Linked DNA regions of Hahella chejuensis KCTC 2396. The protein of the gene in region 1 interacts with the protein of each later gene in a pairwise test. Links are inferred from orthologs where the notes say so. Each region holds a gene or a part of one and is shown in the gene's direction. Other genes may lie near its edges.

Region 1 (8,301 bases):
GCGGCAAGTGCTGGAATCTGGCGAGAATAACCTGTTTGACGCCCTGATCGCCGCGGTGCATGAATTTAATGACGATCCGGATTTACAGGATGATCTGTCCCTGGTGGAGTTGAAATGCGCGCCGCCGCCCGAGACGAAATATGAAACGCCCCCGGATGAGGAGTTGAAGGGGGAAGAGACGTCGCCTAAGTCCAATCTGCCGGAGTTTCAGTTGGAGTTGCACTGGGGGCCGGATCAACTGCGTGATTCCGACCCGCTTATGATATTGCGGCAGTGGTTGGGCAGCCACTCAGTCGTGCGTAACAGCAAGGAAGTAGTGTTCATGGTGCTGGCGGAGTTGTTCAATAATGCATTGGAACATGGCGTGTTGGGATTGTTGTCGTCACTGAAAGACGACGACGAAGGTTTTGACCGCTATTATCAGGAGCGCGGCGCCCGCCTGGAAAAACTGGAGGATGGTTACGTCAGGCTGCAGGTGCGTTTATCCAACACCCGTCCGGCGCGGATGATGGTGAGAGTCAGTGACAGCGGACCCGGCTTCTCCATCAAAGTAGAGGATCTGGATTGCAATGACGAGTCCTTCGGGCGCGGCTTGCCGCTTATCAAAGCGCTGTGCTCCGAGTTTGAGCTGGACGGAGAAAACGCTACCGTCAAAGCGCTGATTGAGTTGGATTGAACGCGTTGAGGCGACGCTTATGTCGCCTCAACGGTTAGCGGTGCGCAACGCCGAGCCGACTTCCAACTGTTCCAGCCAGTCCAGGAAGCGGCCCACATCGTCGTCTTTGAAAATGCGTCCGTGTTGCGGCGCCATGTACTTGATGTTCAGCCGCCGCACCCGGCTGATCCAATCATTCTTGGCGGTATTGGAAGGCATCCAGCGCTTGTGGAACAACTCCATATAGCGGGTGTGCTCCTTGAAATTCTCCACGAACAGCGGCGGTTGCCCCGGCTCCAGTGAGGCGCCGATGTCGCCGCTCATCAAAACCTTGAGTTCGGGGTCATAGACGTTGAAGTTGCCGGAAGAGTGCATGTAGTGGGCGGGAATAAACTGCAGATTGACGCCGTCCAGATCCAGCACGCCGCCCTCGTCCGGCAGCGCGACGTACTCAATGTGGCTCATGCCGAAATGGCGGATGAAGCCTTCCCATATCCAGGGCGCATGCAGGCGCGCTTTGGGCAGCGCCTGATCCCACAGTCCCAACGAAGAAATGATGTCAGGGTCCTGGTGGGAGGCGAACAAATCGGTGATTTCATGTATCGGCGCCCAGTCCAGCGCGCACGCCAGCATGGCGGAAAACAGCTCAATGCCGCCAGGCTCCAATATCAGCAAGCGGCGATCGGTGCGCACCATGTATTGATTGGTGTCGATGATTTTTTGGGGTTTGTCGGTATCTCGGCCGCAAATAATCCATTTATGGCGTTTGCCCTGCCATAGCGCTTCGGAATGCATGGACGCTGTTCTCCACCTGTCTGCTAAAGGAAACGCCATACCCGCGCGTTTCCGCGTTGTTGTCGTTCAACGCCCGCTGTGTTCCGAGGCTGGTCGGCGTCAGGTCAGCAGGCCCATCAGGCGCAGGCCGATTGCGATACGTTCGCTGATGCGTTCGGCCGCGTTTTCTATATTTTCAGCAATGGTGAACAGGGATTCCTGAAAGGGGCCCGCCCGGGACGCCTCGATACGGCAGTTGGCGACGATAGACTTGAGGGCGCGGGTGCAGTCCCTGATCTCGGTCAGTAGCTTACGTACGCTGCGATAGTAGCCGTTGGTTTGCTCTTCCAGTTGCGCCTGATCTTTCAGATTACGCTGCAGAATTTCACGCAACTCTTCCGATTTCGCCTGATTGGCGCGCATGGAGCGATTCAACGCCGAGGCGAACTTCTGTTGGTTCATCAGTTTGACGGCGCTGCGGGACAGCTCTCGGGAGGCGGCGCCGATATCCGCAGCGCAAACCATACTGCGGGAGGCGATTTCTTCGATGAATTGAGTGATTCCGCTGAAGCCTTGTCCCCATTCGCCGGCGCGGGCGGTAATGGCCTGAGCGTTCTTGGAGGAGATGGCGATGAGCTTGGCGTAATGAATCGTGCTTTTCAGTTCGCTGGCCAGCGTCGCCGAGGCGACGAAACGGGGAATGGAGCGGCCTTCGTACTGACGCACGAGATCGTCAATGTCTTCCTGTTTCAGCACATTGAGTTCAGCCATTATCACGGATCGTCCATTCCTGATCTTTTCTTCAATTAAAGCGGAAGTTTTCGCTTTTACAACTTGCTGAACCTTGCCGCAAAGCCTTTCGCGGCCCTTTAGTGACACCGGTGCGCCTCGCATTCTTCGCCCCTGTGATTTTTAAATATGCTGCTATGCTTTTATTTCAGGTTCCGGTTAAGTTTTGAGCCGTTATTCTGTTTGAGCCGTATAAGACAGTAACCTGGGTTAGTTCGGGAAACCTGACCGGTTTATTGCGCACATTCAAAAAAGTGTTGGGGATTATATGGCAAAGATACTCGCAGTGGATGATTCCGCCTCTATGCGCCAGATGGTGACGTTCACTCTCAAGGGAGCCGGGTACCAAGTTGATGAAGCCGCCAACGGGCAGGAAGCGCTGAGCAAAGCGAAGTCCGGCAAATATGATCTGGTGATCACCGACGTTAACATGCCCGTCATGGACGGCATCTCCCTGATCAAAAACCTTCGTGCGGAAGGCGCTTACAAATTCACCCCGTTGTTAATGCTGACCACGGAGTCCGGCGCGGATAAAAAAGCGGAAGGCAAAGCGGCGGGCGCCACAGGGTGGATCGTCAAACCATTCAACCCGGATCAACTGGTCGCCACGGTAAAAAAAGTCTTGGGATAACCGGCTGAAGCCGGCTTAGGAGAGACGCATGAGCATGGACCTCTCTCGCTTTCACGATGTCTTTTTTGAAGAAAGCTTTGAAGCCGTCAACACCATAGAGGCGAGCCTCTTGGAAGTGGATCTTGACGCGCCCGATCCTGAATCCATCAACATTATTTTCCGCGCCGCCCACTCCATAAAGGGGGGAAGCGCCACTTTCGGATTTTCCCAGGTGGCGGCCTACACCCATGTAATGGAAAACCTGCTCGACGAGGTCCGCGCCGGCAAACGCCGTCTGACCCAGCCCATCGTGGACGTGCTGTTGGAGTCCGTGGACGCCATGCGCCTGCTGTTGTCTTCCGCCAAAGCCAGTGAAAATATCCCCGAAGAGGAATTCACCCAGCACAAATCCAAGCTCGAAGCCATTTCCCAGGATCAAGCCTCGCTGACGACGTCCAACGCGGCCTTTACCGACAGCGGAGCAGCGCCGGCTGCGGAGTCGTTCGATGCGGATGATGGCGTCAGCGGTTGGCGCGTTGTGTTCACGCCGCATAAAGAAATGATGCAACGGGGCAATGACCCTTTGCGTCTGGCCAGGGAAGTCGCGGCGCTGGCGGAAGGCGACGCGGAGATTGAATGCGACCTCAGCGCGCTGCCGGACTGGGAGCATTTCGAGCCGCTTAACAGTTACCTGGGGTGGACTGTGAGGCTGCGTCGGCCAGTGGACAAAGCCCAGATCGACGACGCTTTCGCCTGGGTGGAAGACGAGTGCGACATGGCGATTGTGCCCATCCCCAAAGCGCAATCGGCGCCATCGCAACAGGCGATGGAAACCCTTGCGGAGCCTTCCGCCCCGGTGGATGAGCAGGCGCAAGCGTCGGATAAGGGAGCCAGTCCCGCTGCGAAGCAGAATAAGCCGGCTATGGTGGCGGAAAGTCAGTCCATCCGCGTCGATCTGGAAAAAGTGGATGCGCTGATCAATATGGTGGGCGAGCTGGTGATCACCCAGTCCATGTTGAACATGCTCAGCGAGGACGAAGCCTTGCAGGGTATGGAAAAGCTGTTGCAGGGATTGACCCAGTTGAAACGTCAGACCCGGGCGTTGCAAGAAGGCGTCATGCAAATTCGCATGCTGCCGATTTCCTTCTGTTTTAATCGCTTTCCGCGCATGGTGCGGGACTTGAGTCGACAACTGGGCAAAGACATTGAACTGATGCTCAGCGGAGAAAACACCGAAGTCGACAAAACCGTTATTGAAAAGATCACCGACCCCCTGGTGCATCTGGTGCGCAATAGCGTGGACCATGGCATTGAGAGTCCGGCGGACCGCACCGCCAAAGGCAAGCCCGAACATGGCTCCGTGTACCTTCGCGCGTACCATCAGGTCGGCAACATCGTGATCGAAGTGGAGGACGACGGCAAAGGCCTGGACCCGCAGGTGTTGCTGTCCAAAGCCAAGCGCAAGGGGCTGATCGCCGGCGACGCGATTCTCAGCGAAGCGCAGATTTTCGAGCTGATATTCCTGCCAGGCTTTTCCACCAAAGAGGAAGCCAGCGACCTGTCCGGCCGCGGCGTCGGCATGGACGTGGTGAAGCGCAATGTGCAAAGCCTCGGCGGCAGTATTCAGGTGGAGTCTGAACTGAATCGGCGTACGCGTTTCACTATACGGCTGCCTTTGACGCTCGCCATCATGGACGGTCAGCTGATTTCGCTGGGCGAAGAGCTTTACGTGATTCCGCTGGTGACCATCATTGAGTCCCTGCAACCCGACCCCTCCATGATCAACCGGGTGGCGGGAACCCATGAGACTATCAAACTGCGCGGCGCCTATCTGCCTGTATTGCGGTTATCGGAGGCCCTGGACGCCGCGCAGAACGAAAGCAAAAAATCCAAGCCGCTTACGGATGGCATTATTGTGATCGTTGAGCATGAAAGCCGACGTTTTGGCTTGTTTGTGGATGAGCTGCTCAGCCAGCAGCAAATCGTCATCAAATCCCTCGAAGAGAATTACCGCATGATACCGGGCGTATCGGCGGCCACGATTCTCGGAGACGGCAGAGTTGCGCTGATTCTGGATGTCAGCGGTCTGTCGCAACTGCAAAAAGATTCGGAAGTCAGCTATGCAGATGCAGGTTAAACAACCCCTTGAAGAAGAGCAGGATGCGGAGCATCAGGCGGAACAGGAAAATGAATATCTGACGTTCAGTCTGGCGGACGAAGAATACGCCGCGCCGATTATGCTGGTGAAGGAAATTCGCGCCTGGGAACCAGTGACGCGGGTGCCTTACGCAGAACCCTGGGAGTGCGGCTTGATCAACGTGCGCGGCGCTATCGTACCGATCATCGATCTGCGCAAACGTATCGGACTGACCAAACTGGAATACAACAAGCACACCGTCGTGGTGATGTTCGCTTTCGACTCCGGGGGAAGAGAACGGGTGCGCGGTGCCGTTATTGACGCGTTGAACGACGTGGTCCGCTTTCCCTCCAGCAAAATTCAACCCTCACCGGAATTACGCAAACGCAAAGCGACGCAATTCGCTCAAGGCGTGGTCGAGTATGACGGACGCATGATCGTCATGTTGGACTTGATCCGAGCTTTGGGAATGGAAGTGGAGAAAACCGCGTGAGAGCCGGACGGGAACAACAATAACCTTAGGATATCGGGGAAGGACATGACGTTAAAGCGTACTTTATGGCTTGCTGGCGTAGCTGTTATCGCCATTTTCGCTGTAATTGTGATGGTTCTGGTGGTGCAGAACCGTTCCACGGTTTCCAACCAGGAGCAAGTAGAAAGGCTGACGGAAGTGGTTCGGGTGATGGGCAACCTGGACATGCGACGGGAAGGCGTGCGCGGAGCCACTTATAACTACGCCTATGGCGTGGAAACGGCGAATCAGCCTGTGCAGGAAGAAGCGCGCCGGGATTACGCAAATTTTGAAACAGCGATACGGAGGAACGTGGAGGCCGTGGTGAATACCCATGTGTCAGAGAAGGTGTCTGACGCTATGAAGGCCGCGATTCCCAGCGTCGACGCCTTTCTCGCTGCGGCCAATCAGGTGATGCAAAGCGGCGATGTCGCCACATTGCACGCTAAAACGCCGGTATTCGCTCGCGAGTTTGATGCGTTGGAGACGCGTACGTTGGCGATGAAGGATCTGCTGAAAGCGGAGCGTGACAGTATCCTGCAGGGTAATCGTCAAGAGATCAGCACGGCTTTCGCAACCGTGCTGGGCATTGTCTGTGTGGGGCTGACTATTATCGGCGTTGGTCTCTGGCGCTTCGGTCATAACCTTCTGTCGACCCTGGGAGAAGAGCCGGCAGTGCTGGAAAACGCCGCCGTCACTATCAGCGCTGGCGATCTGGAAGCGCAGATGACGCAGGCGGGCGGAGTCTACGGAAAGCTGCGGGAAATGCGCGATGAATTGAAGCAGCGCATTGAGCAGGACCGTCAGCAATTGATTATCACCACCCGGTTGAAACAGGCCATAGAAACCACTTCCACTGCTTTAATGGTGGCGGATGAGAACTTCAATATCGTTTACGCCAACCCCGCTGTGAAGAGAGTGTTAAAAGACGCGGAGGTGCAAATCAAGAAGAAACTGCCGCATTTCAACGCTGACAAAATGGAAGGCGTCTGCATCGACAGTTTCCATCGCGATCCCTCTCATCAACATCGTTTGCTCAGGGAATTGCGTCGGCCTTATGACGCCAGTCTGCAGCTGGGCGACGCCTATTTTGACCTGACCGCAGGCGCAATCCGCAATGAAGCCGGGGAGATTCTGGGCTTTGTGGTGGAATGGCGCGACATGACCGTGCAGGTGAATACAGAGAGAGAGGTGCAGCGCATCGTGGAGTCGGCGCGCAGAGGCGATCTGAGCCTGAAAGTGGAGCTGGAAGGCAAGAAAGGCTTTTTTCTATCGCTGGGAGAAGGTCTGAATGCCTTGGTGGATGTGATGGATGACGTTCTCGGCGATATCGGTCAAGTCATGGAGGCGTTGTCGGAAGGCGAGCTGCAGAGACGCATGCGGGACGATCATGAAGGACGCTTCGCCGCCCTGGCGGAGGCTGTGAACGGCAGCATGGTGCGCATGGATAATATCGTCACCCAACTGATTCAGAGCAGTGATTCCGTGAAGGCGTCCAACCAGGAAATCTCCACCGGCAACAACCAGCTCTCCGAAAGAACGGAAAAACAAAGCTCCAGCCTGGAGGAGACCGCCTCCAGCATTGAGGAACTGTCCAGTAACGTCAGCAATACGGCGGACAACGCGCGGCAGGCGGATCAATTGTCCAGCCTCACCCGCAATACGGCCTCGGAAGGCGGCGAAGTCACGCAGCGGGCGGTGAAGTCGATGCGCGAGATCAACGAAGCCAGCCGCAAGATCGCCGAGATTATCGGCGTCATCGACGATATCGCCTTTCAGACCAATCTGCTCGCCCTCAACGCTTCGGTGGAGGCGGCGCGCGCCGGCGAACAGGGGCGGGGGTTCGCGGTGGTGGCGACGGAAGTGCGCAATCTGGCTCAGCGCAGCGCCACCTCGGCGAAAGAAATCAAAGATCTGATCGAAGACAGCGTCAAGAAAGTGCAGGCGGGCTCCAGCCTGGTGGATGAGTCCGGCAAGAAGCTGGAAGAAATTATTGGCAACGTGAAAAAAGTGGCGGATTTAATCTCCGATATCGCGGCGGCGACGGAAGAGCAAAGTTCCGGTTTGGATCAAGTCAACCAGGCGGTGATGGAGCTGGATGAAATCACCCAGCAAAACGCCGCTCTGGCGGAGGAAACGGCGTCCTCAGCCGAGTCCTCGCTGGAAAGCGTGGAACAAATGGCGCAATTGATGTCTTTCTTCAAAGTGCGTGGGGGGGAGGGAAGCGCCCCGATAAGGAAGCCAAAGCCTAAACTGGCGCCGGCGCCTGAACAGGCTGCGCGACAACCCAGGCAGCCTGCCGGCAAGCCGAAAACGGAAGGCGGAGAGGATGACTGGGAAGTGTTCTAAAAGTCATGGCTCCACAGGAAATGCGGAGGCGGCCCAGATAACGCCTAAAACGATAACCCCTTTATGACAGACGCTGCTCTGAGGACCGAATCATGACTCTAAAGCGTACGCTGTGGTTGGCTTTAATTCTCCTCACGTTGGTATTTGCTGTAATTATCATTGTTCTGGTGGGACAGAGGTCCGCCAACGACGCTAATCAAAGTCAAATGGAGGCCGTGGTCACCGCCGTGCGCGCAGCAGGGGATCTGGATATGCGTCATGACGGCATTCGAGGCGTTGTGTATCAGTACGCCTATGGGATGACGGAAGGTCGCGCCAGCGATATGCAGTTGGCCCGGAATGACTTTGTCGAGCATGAGTCGGCCATGCGTAGTGATATCGAGGTGATTCTGAAATCAAGTATTTCAACGGCGGTGGGGGAGGCGCTGGAAAACGTCAAACCGGATGTTGAGCATTATTTCTCTACGGCAAAAGCG
Region 2 (2,736 bases), 4.9 Mb from region 1 along the record:
AGGGCGGCTCTGACGATGAAACGTTAACCGCCGATAACCCCCTCAGCGATATCGAACAAAACGCCTTTCTGGAAAAATTGAGCGCCGCGATAGACGGTTTGCCGGAACGGGAGAAGCTGGTGCTGTCTCTCTACTATGACGAAGAACTCAACCTCAAGGAAATAGGCCAGGTGCTCTCAGTCAGCGAGTCCCGGGTCAGTCAGATTCATTCTCAGGCGACCTTGCGACTGCGATCCCGTCTCTCAGACTGGAAAAACAGCTAAATCAAGCCATTGCCGGTGCAGGTTAATGTTTTTTCGAAATCAGCATCCTGCGGTCATGTTTTCTAAAACAACTTGTATCAAAAAACTGGATAGTACGGCGCGACCAGCTAGACTTACTCAGTAGAGTAATGAAATCAAAGGGTTTCCAGCGTCGCCATTGTGGAGGTTACATTGGACAAGAACATGAAAATCCTCGTTGTAGATGACTTTTCAACAATGAGGCGGATTATTAAAAACCTGCTTCGGGATTTGGGCTTCACCAATACCGATGAAGCGGATGACGGGTCCACCGCGCTGCCGATGTTAAAAACCGGGAAGTTTGATTTTCTGGTCACGGACTGGAATATGCCTGGAATGACGGGAATCGAATTACTCCAGGCTGTTCGCGCCGATGAGAGTCTGAAAAACCTGCCGGTGCTCATGGTGACGGCGGAAGCCAAACGGGATCAGATTGTCGCAGCGGCGCAGGCGGGTGTTAACGGGTATGTGGTGAAGCCGTTTACTGCGGCCGTGTTGAAGGAAAAGATAGAAAAAATCTTCGAGCGGATCGACTCCTAATAAAACCGCAGGAATTACTATGACCAATGAACAGCAGCCACCATCCTCCTCCCAAGAGGACATCGAGGCGCGCTTGAGCGAGCAGGCGGCGAGCTTGATGGAACACGTCAGCAAGGGGGACTTTGGCGAAGCGTTGCGGGTAATTTCCGACCTTAATGACACTCGGGACCGCACGCTGTACTACGAAGTGGGCAAGTTGACCCGTTCGTTGCACGAAGCCATACGCAATTTCAATATCGACATGGGCAACGTGAAGATGAATCAGCAGGAGGAAATGTCGAAGATCGCCGACGCCTCCGATCGTCTTTCCTATGTGGTCGATATGACCAACAAAGCCGCCAATAAAACCATGGATATGGTGGAAGCGAGTATGCCTGTGGCGGTGGAAATGAAGCAGGAGGCCCATGAACTCAAGGAAGCCTGGGCGCGGTTGCGGCGGCGGGAAATGGACCCTTCGGAATTCCGCGAGCTGTACAAGCGCATCGATAAGTTTCTGGTGGATCTGGCTGCTAACAGCGACAAGGTGTACACCAATCTGTCGGAAATACTATTGGCTCAGGACTTTCAGGATCTTACCGGACAGGTCATCAACAAGGTCACCGGTCTGGTCAGGGAAGTGGAGGTGAATCTGGTCAAACTGGTCGCCATGGCGGGCAAGGTTGACCGCATAACAGGCATTCAGCACGAGCTGAGAGCCGAAGAAGAATCGATTACAAAAGGGCACGGCCCGCAGATCCAGACCGAAGGACGCTCAGATGTCGTCGCCAGCCAGGACGACGTGGACGACCTTCTTTCCAGCCTTGGTTTCTGAGGAGCACATGAATGGGGTTTGAAGCGGACGAAGAAATCCTGCAGGACTTTCTAGTCGAAGCGGGAGAAATTCTTGAACAGCTCTCAGAGCAGTTGGTGGAACTGGAGCAGAACCCGGACGACCGCGATCTGCTGAACGCCATTTTCCGTGGGTTTCACACCGTCAAAGGCGGCGCCGGTTTCCTTCAGTTGGACGCCTTGGTGGAATGCTGTCACGTGGCGGAAAACGTCTTCGACCTGTTGCGTAACGGTCAGCTCAGCGTCGACTCCGAATTGATGGATGTCGTGTTGCAGGCGCTGGACGCGGTCAACGAAATGTTTTCCCAAGTGAAGATGCGGGAAGAGTTGACCCCCGCCGCTCCCGAACTCATGGCCGCCCTGGAGCGGCTGGCCAGCGGCGAATCCGCCTCTGTGGCGGAAGAGGCTGAAGAGCCCGCCGAAGAACCCATTGAAGAGCGCGAAGAAGCCGCTGAGGAAGCTGAAGCCCCTGTAGCGTCCTCGGAAGGCGATATCACCGACGACGAATTCGAGAATCTGCTTAACGCCCTGGATGATGAAGAAGGCGGAGAGAAAGCGGAGGCGAGCGAATCGAAAGACGAAGGCGACGAAATCACGGAAGACGAATTCGAAAAACTGCTGGATCAACTGCATGGTCCCGGCAAATTCAGCGGCGTCAAGGAAAGTAAATCCGCCAAGGCCGCCCCGGAACCCGCTCCCGTTCCGCAGGAAGACGTCGCTGGCGCCGTGTCCGCCGGCGACAGCGATGAAATCACCGATGATGAATTTGAAGCCTTGCTGGATGAGCTGCATGGCAAAGGCAAGTTTGACGGCGCCGTCTCTGATGGGGCTGAGCAGAAGAAAGCCCCTGCCGCGGAGAAGAAAGGCAAGCCAGCGGCGAAAGCCGAGCCTGAAAAGAAAGTAGAGAAAAAGGTAGAGAAGAAAGAGGCCGCCGCCGCAAGCGACTCTGAACTGATTACCGACGACGAATTCGAAAAACTGCTGGACGAATTGCACGGCTCCGGCAAGGGGCCAAGTCCTACCGCAGGCGCCAAGCCGGCCGCGGCAAAACCGGCGGAAAAGGCGGCTGTGCAAAAAGAGCCCGTCA

What was found. Proteins that work in one complex are often made in the same cells at the same time.
Region 2: the proteins of HCH_RS02075 (region 1) and HCH_RS23195 interact in binary tests that used the Escherichia coli proteins (3 or more experiments, as listed by UniProt). The link is inferred for Hahella chejuensis KCTC 2396 from one-to-one orthologs.

Annotation. Positions count from the first base shown.
Region 1 is NC_007645.1:461,137-469,437, forward strand. The notes cover bases 2,424-5,421. They hold HCH_RS02075 (chemotaxis protein CheA), read left to right. Parts: upstream 2,424-2,877; coding sequence 2,878-4,965; downstream 4,966-5,421. Other genes in these bases: HCH_RS02070 (response regulator), read left to right, coding at 2,487-2,849; HCH_RS02080 (chemotaxis protein CheW), read left to right, coding at 4,949-5,421. Outside these bases: HCH_RS02055 (ATP-binding SpoIIE family protein phosphatase), read left to right, coding at 1-676; HCH_RS02060 (MBL fold metallo-hydrolase), read right to left, coding at 704-1,450; HCH_RS02065 (hypothetical protein), read right to left, coding at 1,550-2,200; more of HCH_RS02080, read left to right, coding at 5,422-5,458; HCH_RS02085 (methyl-accepting chemotaxis protein), read left to right, coding at 5,504-7,825; HCH_RS02090 (methyl-accepting chemotaxis protein), read left to right, coding at 7,918-8,301. UniProt on the Escherichia coli protein: Involved in the transmission of sensory signals from the chemoreceptors to the flagellar motors. CheA is autophosphorylated; it can transfer its phosphate group to either CheB or CheY.
Region 2 is NC_007645.1:5,316,291-5,319,026, reverse strand. It holds HCH_RS23195 (protein phosphatase CheZ), read left to right. Parts: upstream 1-840; coding sequence 841-1,632; downstream 1,633-2,736. Other genes in the region: HCH_RS23190 (chemotaxis protein CheA), read left to right, coding at 1,644-2,736; cheY (chemotaxis response regulator CheY), read left to right, coding at 435-821; HCH_RS23205 (RNA polymerase sigma factor FliA), read left to right, coding at 1-263.